3 regions of the Candidatus Pantoea multigeneris genome follow, and region 1 is predicted to be linked to each of the others. Evidence: predicted binding sites of a transcription regulator. Region 1 holds the regulator's gene; each other region holds the start of a gene.
What was found. Region 1 encodes CRP, which controls carbon source genes, mostly activating them, when cyclic AMP is high. Its sites were predicted from a motif close to ATGTGANNNNNNTCACAT; they were not measured.
Positions count from the first base shown of each region.

Region 1 (4,255 bases):
GTAGCCTGCGTCGCCCACAAATGTGGCTAGAACAGCGGGTGCCGCAGTGGCTTACTCCCTGGCTGGAAGCAACAACATGATTATTCCCTGGCAACAAATTGACCCCGATACCCTGACGAACCTGATCGAAAGCTTTGTGCTGCGCGAAGGCACAGACTACGGCTTACAGGAACGCAGCCTGACACAAAAAGTGGATGATGTGCGTCGCCAGTTGGCGAGTGGTGAGGTGGTTTTGGTGTGGTCAGAACTGCACGAAAGCGTCAATATTATGCCGCGTTCTGAGTTTCGTGGCGGATAGCATCCGCCCGCATTTCGTGTTAACAATGCACATCGTCTGACTTAACAGGGAATCCATTTATGTCTGCCAGGCATCCGATTATCGCCGTGACCGGTTCCAGTGGCGCAGGCACAACCACCACCAGCCTCGCCTTTCGCAAGATTTTTCAGCAGCTACAGCTACAGGCCGCCACGCTGGAAGGGGATAGCTTCCATCGCTTTACTCGCCCTGAAATGGACATGGCGATTCGCAAAGCGCGCGATATGGGTAAACACATCAGCTATTTCGGCCCAGAGGCCAACGACTTCGGCTTACTGGAAAGCACACTCGCCGAATATGGCCGCAGCGGTCAGGGACAATCGCGTAAGTATCTGCATACCTACGATGAAGCCGTACCCTGGAACCAGGTGCCAGGCACCTTTACGCCGTGGCAGCCGCTCCCGCAAAACACCGATGTCCTGTTTTATGAAGGATTACATGGTGGCGTGGTCGCACAGAATCACGACGTTGCCGGGCAGGTGGATTTACTGGTGGGAGTCGTCCCTATCGTTAACCTGGAGTGGATTCAAAAGCTGATCCGCGATACCAGCGAGCGCGGCCACTCGCGTGAAGCCGTGATGGAGTCCGTGGTGCGTTCGATGGAAGACTACATTAACTTCATCACCCCACAGTTCTCGCGCACGCACATTAACTTCCAGCGCGTGCCCACTGTCGATACCTCAAACCCGTTTGCGGCGCGAGAAATCCCCTCACTGGATGAAAGTTTTGTCGTGATTCATTTCCGCGATCTGGAAGATATTGATTTCCCCTATCTGCTGGCGATGATTCAGGGCTCGTTTATCTCGCACATTAATACGTTGGTCGTACCGGGCGGCAAAATGGGGCTGGCAATGGAGCTGATCATGACGCCGCTGGTGCAGCGTCTGATGCAAGGTCGAGGTGTGGCTTAAGCCGCAATCACTTCATAGCTGTGGGTTATTTCTACGCCTTTGCCGAGCATAATCGCCACTGAGCAGTACTTCTCGGCAGAGAGATCCACCGCCCGCGCTACCGCTTTATCACTGAGATCTTTACCGGTGACGATAAAGTGCAGATTAATATGGATGAAAATACGCGGTGCTTCTTCACGGCGTTCTGAGGTCAGCTTCACTTCGCAATTGCTCACGTCATGACGCCCTTTCTGCAGAATGGAAACCACGTCGATGGCGCTACATCCGCCTGCGGACATCAGTACCAGTTCCATTGGGCTTGGCGCTTTATCGCCGGAATTCCCGTCCATAATAATCTGATGGCCTGAAGAAGACTCACCGAGAAAGGTCAGCCCCTCTACCCACTTTACTCTTGCCTGCATGTTACTTACTCCAGAGGTCGATTTGCCGCCAGAGTACGCCTCTCCCTGACAAACAGCAATCGCCTCCGAACCCAGACCCACCTCGTTGCAGCTGAAGCGAGACAACACAAGACAGTCGGCAAAAGCTGTGCTACAAACAGAGATGAAAATATTTTTCGTCACATAAAGGCGAAAACGGGGCGATGCTTATATTTCCCCGACATAATTTCCCATACTGGAAAACGGTTGATGATTTCAACGCCTGTCAGGGCTACCCTCCCTGTATTTTGGGCACGATTACAATAGAGGATGATCGCGAATGGTTCTCGGCAAACCGCAAACAGACCCTACACTCGAATGGTTCCTGTCCCATTGCCATATTCACAAATACCCATCCAAAAGCACCCTGATTCATCAGGGCGAAAAGGCGGAAACGCTTTACTACATCGTTAAAGGTTCTGTCGCCGTTCTTATCAAGGACGAAGAAGGGAAAGAGATGATCCTCTCTTATCTCAACCAGGGCGACTTTATCGGTGAGCTTGGCCTGTTTGAAGAAGGTCAGGAGCGTAGTGCCTGGGTTCGGGCGAAAACAGCCTGTGAAGTCGCTGAAATTTCTTACAAGAAATTCCGTCAGTTAATTCAGGTAAATCCAGATATTTTAATGCGCCTCTCTTCTCAGATGGCGCGTCGCCTGCAGGTGACTTCAGAGAAAGTCGGTAACCTTGCTTTCCTTGATGTGACCGGGCGTATTGCTCAGACGCTACTCAACCTGGCGAAACAACCCGATGCAATGACCCACCCAGACGGCATGCAAATTAAAATTACCCGTCAGGAAATCGGGCAAATTGTTGGCTGCTCGCGTGAAACGGTCGGGCGCATTCTGAAAATGTTGGAAGATCAGAATTTGATCTCCGCGCACGGCAAAACGATCGTCGTTTACGGCACCCGCTAATATTTTCTGATTTACGGCGCGAGGCTCTCCTCGCGCCGTCATTATTTATGATGAGCTGATGTGGCGTCGAATCATCTATCACCCCGAAGTTAACTATGCCCTGCGCCAGACGTTAGTGCTGTGCTTACCTGTGGCCCTGGGTTGGCTATTTGGCGATCTGCAAAAAGGCCTGCTTTTCTCGCTCGTGCCTGCCTGTTGTAACATCGCTGGCCTCGATACCCCGCATAAACGCTTCTTTAAACGTCTGATCGTCGGCGGTAGCCTGTTTGCCAGCGCCAGCCTGCTGATGCAATTTTTGCTGCTGAAGAATGTGCCATTACCTGCCATTCTGTTTGCACTTCCGTTGCTACTCGGCGTCTTAGGGGAGATCAGCCCACTGCATGCCCGACTGCTTCCCGGCACACTGATTGCGGCTATTTTTACCCTCAGCCTGATTGGCCGCCTGCCGATCTGGGTTCCTCCGCTGCTCTACATTGGCGGAACGTTATGGTACGGCTTGTTTAACTGGCTCTGGTTCTGGCTATGGAAAGAGCAGCCGCTGCGCGAGTCCCTCAGCCTGCTGTACCGCGAACTGGCAGACTACTGCGATGCTAAATATACCCTGCTGACCCAGCTCACCGATCCGGAAAAGGCGCTGCCACCGCTGTTGGCTCGCCAGCAAAAAGCCGTTGATTTGATGAATACCTGCTATCAGCAGATGCACATGCTGGCCGCCAGTCGCAACAACAGCCACCAACGTCTGAAACGGGCGTTCCAGGTCGCGCTGGATTTACAGGAACATATCTCCGTCAGCCTGCATCAGCCCGAAGAGGTGCAGAAACTGGTCGAACAGAGCCACGCTGAAGCGGTTATCCGCTGGAATGCGAAAACCATCTCTGCCCGCTTGCGCCTGCTGGCCGATGACATCCTTTACCATCAGCTACCAGACCGCTTTAACATGGATAAGCAGCTGGGTGCGCTGGAAAAGATCGCCCGTCAACATCCGGGGAATCCGGTGGGAAGCTTTTGCCTCTATCACTTCAACCGGATTGCCCGGGTACTGCGCACCCAAAAACCACTCTATTCCCGAGACCTGATGGCAGACCGCCAGCGCCGTCTGCCACTGCTCCCTGCGCTGCGTAGCTACTTGTCGTGGCGCTCCTCAGCGCTGCGCACCGCCGGGCGCTTTGCCGTGATGCTGATGTTTGGTGCCAGTCTGGGGTTACTGTTCAACGCACCCAAACCTTACTGGATTCTGATGACCATCATGTTCGTCAGCCAGAATGGCTATAAAGCCACACAGGTCAGGATTCAACACCGGGCTGCGGGTACGTTTGCCGGTCTGGTGATTGCCGCCGCCAGCCTTCACTTTGCGGTTGCGGAGTCGCTGGTGCTGCTGACCATGCTGGTGATTACCTTTGTCAGCTACCTGTTCACCCGCAAGTTTTACGGCTGGTCGATGATTGGCTTTACGGTAACAGCGGTGTATTCGCTGCAACTGCTGGCGCTCAACGGCGCACAGTTTTTACTCCCGCGCCTGCTGGATACGCTGGCCGGTTGCCTGATTGCATTCGCTGGCATGATTTGGCTGTGGCCACAGTGGCAAAGCGGCCTGCTGCGGCAAAATGCGCATGACGCGCTGGAAGCAGATCAGGAAGCCCTGAGGATGCTGCTGGGACCGGAACAGAGCGCGGAAAAACTGGCTTATCAACGGGTC
Region 1 is NZ_VWXF01000013.1:23,351-27,605, forward strand. It holds gene F3J40_RS21740 (hydrolase) at 1-80, shown strand, start outside; gene F3J40_RS21745 (YheU family protein) at 77-298, shown strand; gene F3J40_RS21750 (phosphoribulokinase) at 358-1,227, shown strand; gene F3J40_RS21755 (OsmC family protein) at 1,224-1,628, opposite strand; gene crp (cAMP-activated global transcriptional regulator CRP) at 1,927-2,559, shown strand; gene F3J40_RS21765 (YccS/YhfK family putative transporter) at 2,618-4,255, shown strand, end outside.

Region 2 (4,255 bases), on a different contig from region 1:
AAGCAAGAGCGTTACACGCAAGTTGGCGCAGTTAAAGACGCGACTATCGCTGCGCTGCAGGCTGAAGACGAAACGCTGGATGCTGGCGAAATCGCTGACATCGTTCACGATCTCGAGAAGAGCGTTGTGCGTAGCCGTATCATCCGTGGTGAGCCACGTATCGATGGCCGCGAAAAAGATATGATTCGTGGTCTGGACGTGCGCACTGGCGTACTGCCGCGTACTCACGGTTCTTCTCTGTTCACCCGTGGTGAAACTCAGGCGCTGGTAACTGCAACTCTGGGTACTGCCCGTGATGCACAGAACCTGGACGAACTGATGGGCGAGCGTACTGACAGCTTCCTGTTCCACTACAACTTCCCTCCGTACTCTGTGGGCGAAACCGGTATGGTTGGCTCACCGAAGCGTCGTGAAATTGGTCACGGCCGTCTGGCGAAGCGTGGCGTGCTGGCAGTAATGCCTAAGCAAGAAGCCTTCCCGTACACCGTACGTGTGGTGTCAGAAATCACTGAATCTAACGGTTCTTCTTCTATGGCTTCCGTGTGTGGTGCGTCTCTGGCACTGATGGACGCAGGTGTACCGATCAAAGCTGCCGTTGCTGGTATTGCTATGGGTCTGGTTAAAGAAGACGAAAACTTCGTGGTTCTGTCTGATATCCTGGGTGACGAAGACCACCTGGGTGATATGGACTTCAAAGTTGCGGGTAGCCGCGACGGTATCACTGCACTGCAGATGGATATCAAAATTGAAGGTATCACCCGCGAAATCATGCAGGTTGCTCTGAACCAGGCTAAAGGTGCGCGTCTGCACATCCTGAGCGTAATGGAGCAGGCAATCAGCACTCCACGTCAGGAAATCTCTGAGTTCGCACCACGCATCTACACCATCAAAATCAACGCTGACAAGATCAAAGATGTCATCGGTAAAGGTGGTTCTGTCATCCGTGCTCTGACCGAAGAGACCGGCACCACCATCGAAATCGAAGATGATGGCACCGTGAAGATCGCAGCAACTGATGGTAACAAAGCTAAAGAGGCGATCCGTCGCATCGAGCAGATCACGGCTGAAATCGAAGTGGGCCGTATCTATGAAGGTAAAGTAACGCGTATCGTTGATTTCGGTGCCTTCGTTGCTATCGGCGGCGGTAAAGAAGGTCTGGTACACATTTCTCAGATCGCAGATAAGCGTGTTGAGAAAGTGGCTGACTACCTGCAGATGGGCCAGGAAGTTCCTGTGAAGGTTCTGGAAGTGGACCGTCAGGGCCGCGTTCGTCTGAGCATCAAAGAAGCGACAGAGTCTAAGCCAGCTGAAGAAGCCGCGGCTGTACAGGCACCTGACGCCGAATAAGCACTTAATTGGCCCCTTCCTGCCAGGCGGGAAGGGGCTTTTGTGTCATCGCGAGGGCAGGAATCCTTGTGCAGAGCAGCCGGATGACAGGATGTTCATCCTAATGTTTGTATTCGGGAGTGGGAAATGAAGCCTTTTTTGCGCTGGTGTTTTGTTGCAACAGCTCTGACGCTGGCAGGATGCAGCAACTCCAATTGGCGTAAGAACGAAGTTCTTGCAGTACCGCTACAACCGACACTGCAACAGGAAGTGATTCTGGCACGCATGGAACAAATTCTTGCCAGTCGTGCACTGACCGATGATGAACGCGCACAGTTGTTATATGAGCGCGGAGTGTTGTATGATAGTTTAGGTCTGCGGGCATTGGCGCGGAACGATTTTTCGCAAGCGCTGTCTATAAGACCGGATATGCCTGAAGTGTTTAACTATTTAGGCATATATTTAACGCAGGCAGGCAATTTTGATGCTGCCTATGAAGCGTTTGATTCTGTACTTGAGCTTGATCCAACTTACAACTACGCGCATTTGAACCGTGGTATCGCCCTCTATTACGGCGGACGATACAAGTTAGCGCAAGATGATCTGCTGGCGTTTTATCAAGACGATCCTAATGATCCTTTCCGTAGTCTGTGGCTCTATCTCGTGGAACGCGAGATGGATGTAGACTCTGCCAAAGCAGCGCTGAAACAGCGTTATGACAAGGCGAAGAAAGATCAATGGGGATGGAACATTGTCGAGTTCTACCTGGGCGATATCAGCGAAAAAGCACTGATGGAAAGCCTCCAGGCAGACGCAACGGATAACACCTCGCTCGCTGAACATCTCAGTGAAACCAACTTCTATTTAGGTAAGTACTACCTAAGTCTGGGGGAGAAGGACGACGCGAAAGCGTTGTTCAAACTGGCGGTTGCTAACAACGTTAACAACTTTGTTGAGCACCGTTACGCATTGTTGGAACTGGCACAACTCGGCCAGGCACAAGACGATTTATCAGAATCCGACCAGCAATAGCTGACGAACTTTTATTGTCTGAATACCTGTAAAGCCATCACCTCCAAGGTGGCGGCTTTGCTGTTCGTCAAAACTTCTAATTTGAGCCGGTTCACACTTTTTGATGAAAATGACTGAAAATTTTCACGACGAGTTATGTAGACTGGCCGCCGCAATCTAAGAGGCACGTGTACTACATGACTGATATTCAAACCACTTTTTCCGATCTTGGCCTGAACGCTGATATCCTTGAATCACTGAACGGTATGGGCTACGTGAAGCCTTCCCCAATCCAGGCTGAGTGTATCCCACACCTGCTGGCGGGCCGTGACGTGCTGGGTATGGCGCAGACCGGTAGTGGTAAAACTGCAGCGTTCTCTTTGCCGCTGCTGAACAATGTTGATCCAACTGTTAAAGCACCGCAAATTTTGGTGCTGGCTCCAACCCGCGAACTGGCTGTTCAGGTTGCTGAAGCCATGAATGAATTCTCTAAACACATGCGTGGCGTAAACGTAGTGGCCCTGTACGGCGGCCAGCGTTATGACGTTCAGCTGCGCGCTCTGCGTCAGGGACCACAAGTTGTTGTGGGTACACCTGGCCGTCTGCTCGACCACCTGAAGCGTGGCACGTTAGACCTGTCTAACCTGCGTGGCCTGGTGCTGGACGAAGCTGATGAAATGCTGCGTATGGGCTTCATCGAAGATGTTGAAACCATCATGGCGCAGATCCCAGACGGTCACCAGACCGCGCTGTTCTCAGCAACCATGCCAGAAGCGATTCGTCGCATCACTAAACGCTTCATGAAAGATCCACAGGAAGTGCGTATTCAGTCTAGCCTGACTACTCGCCCTGACATCTCTCAGTCTTACTGGACCGCTTACGGCCGTAAAACTGATGCACTGGTTCGTTTCCTGGAAGCAGAAGATTTTGATGCTGCTATCATCTTCGTGCGTACCAAAAACGCAACGCTGGAAGTGGCTGAAGCGCTGGAGCGCAGCGGCTATAACAGCGCAGCACTGAACGGTGATATGAACCAGGCACTGCGTGAGCAGACCCTGGAGCGCCTGAAAGATGGTCGTCTGGACATCCTGATCGCAACTGACGTTGCGGCACGTGGTCTGGACGTTGAGCGTATCAGCCTGGTTGTTAACTACGACATCCCGATGGACGCAGAATCTTACGTTCACCGTATCGGTCGTACCGGTCGTGCTGGCCGTGCAGGTCGCGCACTGCTGTTCGTTGAGAACCGCGAGCGTCGTCTGCTGCGCAACATCGAACGCACCATGAAGCTGACCATTCCAGAAGTTGAACTGCCTAACGCAGAACTGCTGGGTGAGCGTCGTCTGGCTAAGTTCGCAGCAAAAGTACAGCAGCAGCTGGAAAGCAGCGATCTGGACATGTACCGCGCACTGCTGAGCAAAATGCAGCCGGGTGAAGATCTGGACATCGAAACTCTGGCCGCAGCACTGCTGAAAATGGCTCAGGGCGAACGTCCACTGATTCTGCCACCAGAGGCACCACGTCCAGCACGTCGTGAGTTCCGCGATCGTGATGACCGTCGTGATTCACGTGATTCACGTGGCCCACGCGAAAACCGTGGCGATCGTGATGGCGCTCCACGTCGTGAACGTCGTGACGTTGGCGAAATGCAGCTGTACCGCATTGAAGTTGGCCGTGATGATGGTGTTGAAGTTCGTCACATCGTTGGTGCTATCGCTAACGAAGGCGACATTAGCAGCCGTTACATCGGTAACATCAAGCTGTTCGGTACTCACTCTACCATCGAGCTGCCGAAAGGCATGCCGGGCGAAGTTCTGCAGCACTTCACACGTACTCGTATTCTGAACAAGCCGATGAATATGCAGTTGATGGGTGATGCTCCGGTTCATGAGCGTAGCGAACGTCGTCCAGGCGGTCG
Region 2 is NZ_VWXF01000005.1:148,117-152,371, reverse strand. It holds gene pnp (polyribonucleotide nucleotidyltransferase) at 1-1,347, shown strand, start outside; gene nlpI (lipoprotein NlpI) at 1,474-2,358, shown strand; gene yrbN (protein YrbN) at 2,462-2,518, shown strand; gene F3J40_RS13440 (DEAD/DEAH family ATP-dependent RNA helicase) at 2,535-4,255, shown strand, end outside.
Region 2: a site for CRP is predicted at 2,438-2,455, ahead of yrbN (protein YrbN). Genes of this name have one in related genera too.

Region 3 (4,255 bases), on a different contig from region 1:
TCAGGGTGAGCTGGATTTCACCATTAACACTTACGATCAAAGCCATCTTGATCAGGAGCTGAGCTACGAACAGGTGATGACGCGCGAATACCGCGTGGTAGTGCGCAAAGGCCATCCCATGGCAAAAGCGCGATCGCTACAGGAGATGCAACACTGTGACTGGACGATGCCAACGCGCAAAGGCAGTTACTACCGCCTGCTGCACGATCTGTTTGCCGAACGCGGCATGGCACCCAATATTGTGGTGACCTGTGAAACGTTCATGGCTTGTATCAGCCTGGTGGCGCAGAGCGACTTTGTCAGCATTCTGTCGGAGGATGTGATTAACGATGCGGTGTTGGGCAGCCAGTTGCAGGCGGTGGAACTGGACGAGCCGCTGCCACTGGCACAGTTTTATCTTATTCAGCGTAAGGACACGTCACTTACCCCAATGGGGGCGTATATGGCGCAGCTGTTCCGGCGCTATTGTCAGCAAAGTTAAGAGTGTGGCCTGGCTCGCGTCCGGGTGAAAAAAACCGCACTACACTCTCTAGCGGGTTATTTCCGCAGGAGTCGATCATGCAAGTCACACCTTATCTGTTTTATAACGGGCGCTGTGAAGAGGCGATTGCGTTTTATCTTGCCGCTACCGATGCCACGCTACTGTTTAAAATGACGTTTGGTGATATGCCGGAGTCTGAAGGAGGCGGTGAAGGTTGCCCTACGGGAATGACGTTCCCGCCTGAGCAGATCATGCATGCGCATTTGCGCATTGGGCAGGGTGAAATCATGCTGAGCGATGGACCTTCTGATACGCGCTATGGTGGCTTTGCAGTCAGCCTCTCTACGCCCGATGAAGCTCAGGGTAAAAAGTGGTTTGACGCACTGTCGGAAGGTGGAGCGGTAACAAAAAGCTGGGAACCCACATTCTGGGCAAATGGCTTTGGGATGTTTACCGATAAGTTCGGCGTGCCGTGGATGGTGAATGCTTATAAACCACAAGGTTAACAGCCGGTTCCTTCTCCCGGAGCGGGGGAAGGAACCCGAGATGCGGGAGTGGAGATGCCCACTCCCGATCTATCAGAAGTTATAACCTACAACCAGGTAGTAACCCCAGCCGGTAGATTTCACTTCAAACGGACCATTGCCGAAGTTCAACTCCTGACCATCCGCCCATTGACCGCCGTTGTGGAACCAACGCGCCACGGTTGAAACATGCCAGTGTGCGTAGTTCAACGACAGAATATGGCTGGAAGCGATGGAGTTACTGGTGCGTGATGGACCGGTTTTCTCCGCCAGGTCTGAGCCCCAGTCGAAGTTGGTGAAGCCAATGTAGCTCAGCTTACCGCCCCACAGGTCGGTAATCGGTACAAAGTATTTCACTTTGAAGCGGTAACCATCCCAGCTGTTTTCGTTTGCAGCCTGGTAGTTCTGCCACTGGTACTTGGCATAGACGTTCAGCGACAGGCCAACGTCAGAATGGGTATCGATATCCGTGCCCAGACCCATATACCAGGTGCTCTGGCGCTGAGATGGGTTGCGACCCATATCGTAGATGTAGTTGTTCGCGAAGTACCACTCTTTGAACGGGCCAAATGCCAGGCTGGTGCCGGTCAGTTTGTCGATGGAGAAGCGAGGTTCAATCTCCATAAACAGCGGCGAACCGTGGTCAAAAATACCGTTGGCGTTGCTGTTGCCCGTGCCAAAGAAGTTGGTCAGGTCGGCGTAGCCATAGAAATCGAACCAGTCTTTGTGTGCAAAGGCTTCATATTCCAGATACACGTCATTGTTGTACTGTGGTCCGAAACGGGTGTGAGTACTGCCTACCACGTTAACACTCTGGTGCCACCAGTCAGAAACATATTGCGGTTCGTCAGCAGCCTGGGCTGCTCCTGCCATGCTACCTGCCAGTAAAGCGCCTGCTATCAGTTTTTTATATTTCATTATCATAAGCCACATGCTGATGACCGCTGCTCGTGGGGCGGCCGGAGTGAAATCAATTCCCCGCGGGAAATGCGCTGTAACAATCAGATAAACAGCGTGCGTAGCGTGCCGTTTATCAGCGCATAGAAAATAGATTTTGCTCACATTTGTCAAAACGTGTTGCATTTTAAATCATTGGAAATGTGACGTGCATCACATAATCAAACTGAGGCGAACGGAACCGAACAACCGTTTGCGTTGTCCGGTTCCGTTGCGATGCAGGAAATCAGGGGAGGGTGACGCGAACCTGCAAACCGCAAATCACACCCTGCGGGTTAAGGCAGTTACTGATCGCGACCTGAATGCTGTGTTTGTTAGCCACGCTTTTCACAATGGACAAGCCAAGACCGCTGCCCTGGGCTTTCACATCCGACGAGCGGGTAAAGCGATCAAAAGCACGATCGATAAACGCTTCTTCCATTCCCTGGCCGTTATCAATCACATCGACCACGGTTTTGCCGGCGACGCGATGTAACAGCACGTCCACCAGGCTGCCTTCTGGCGTGTGTAGCATCGCATTACCGATCAGGTTATCGAACAAGCTGCGCAATTCTGAGCGGCTGGCCTGGATCTGATATTGGGTACTGCCGTTAAAACCAATATCAATGCCGCGCTTATCGGCTACCACCATGAGCTGTTCAATGCTCTCTTTCAGCAGCCCTTCGAGATCGATATTTTCGACCGTTGCCACCACGCTGTGATCTTCCTGACGCGAAATATTCAGCAGCTGCGTCACCAGATGGCGGGTGCGGGTCACGCCCGCTTCCAGCTGGTCAAACTGTCGGCTGGCATCCCCTGGCTGAATATGCTGGCGCAGATTTTCCACTTGCAGCGTCACGGCGGTGACTGGCGTGCGTAGCTCATGGGCGGCATCTTCCAGGAACTGTCGCTGGGAGGACCAGGCCGCATGCAGCTTGTGTAACAGGGAGTTATAGGCGGCAATCAGCGGCTGTAGCTCATCCGGCAAGTCGTGCGAGGCTACCGTGTGCGGATTCAGCGTCTCCTGGGCGGCAATCTCCCTGGCGGCCACGCGCAGATCGCGCGTGATTTTGCGTACCACCAGCCAGATCACCAGCATTGACAGAGGCATCATCAGAATCAGGGGGATGATCGCCGATAAAGTACGGGACACCATCACCGACTTCATATAGCTGAGATTGTGCATGACCTGAATGGTGCGAATATCGCTGCCTGGCTCGCCGGGGCGGGTATAGATACGCCATTGGCAGTCGTGACAGTGACCGACGTAGACGTTGTGCCAGCCCTTTTGCGTCACCAGCGGGGCATTGAGTTCCGGCCACGAGCTGGCGCGCAGTTTGCCGTTGGCATCCCATAGCTGCACCACATAGGCACTTTTTACCTTATCGGCATTGACCAATAGCGGCATCAGCACCGGCAAACGTTTGTTGACTGCCCAGGCATCCGCTATTTTGGTGAGCTGGTCGTCTTTCATGCTGCCAATCATGTCGCCGTAGCAGCTAAAGAAATACCAGGTCACGCCGCCAATCACCAACAGATGAATAATAAACAGCGTACTCAGCAGTTTGTTACGTAACGAACGCATAAAGGGCAATGTTTTCATATGGCAGGCACCCGCCAGCCGAGGCCGCGTACGTTGCGAATGGCATCGTTGTTGAGTTTGCGGCGCATACCGTGAATCAGTACGTCAATGGCGTTGCTGGTGACCTCTTCGCCCCAGCCGTAAATGCGGTTCTCTAACTGTTCGCGAGAAAGAATGGCACCGGGACGCTCCAGCAGTGCATAGAGCAGCGCATACTCTCGCGCAGTTAACTGCTCGCGCTGGCCTTTGTACAACACTTCTCGCGTCATCATGTCGAGTTGCAGATCGCCACTGCCGAGTAAGGAGTCTGCCGCACCATGGCGACGACGAGTTATGGCGCGCATACGGGCCAGAACCTCCTGTAGATCAAAGGGTTTTAGCAGATAATCATCGGCTCCGCTGTCCAGACCCTGCACGCGCTGAGAGACGCTATCGCGTGCGGTGAGGATCAGCACTGGCGTCATATCGCCACGGCTGCGGGCATGTCTTAATACTTGCAGCCCGTCCTGGCGCGGTAAGCCTAAGTCGAGTAGTACACAGGAGTAGCCACCTTCGCTCCAGGCATTGCTGGCGTAAACGCCGTCACGTACCCAATCTACTGACCAGCCAGCACCTTCCAACGCATGTTGAAGGTTAGCACCGATCATTTCATCATCTTCTACCAGTAGTACACGCATCAGGATGCCTCCAGCCATCATTACACGCAGTGTAACGCTGAAAAGTTAGCGCAGA
Region 3 is NZ_VWXF01000005.1:292,377-296,631, reverse strand. It holds gene F3J40_RS14135 (LysR family transcriptional regulator) at 1-481, shown strand, start outside; gene yjdN (VOC family metalloprotein YjdN) at 559-987, shown strand; gene F3J40_RS14125 (nucleoside-specific channel-forming protein Tsx) at 1,060-1,923, opposite strand; gene F3J40_RS14120 (sensor histidine kinase) at 2,189-3,544, opposite strand; gene F3J40_RS14115 (response regulator) at 3,541-4,200, opposite strand.
Region 3: a site for CRP is predicted at 2,104-2,121, ahead of F3J40_RS14125 (nucleoside-specific channel-forming protein Tsx). Genes of this name have one in related genera too.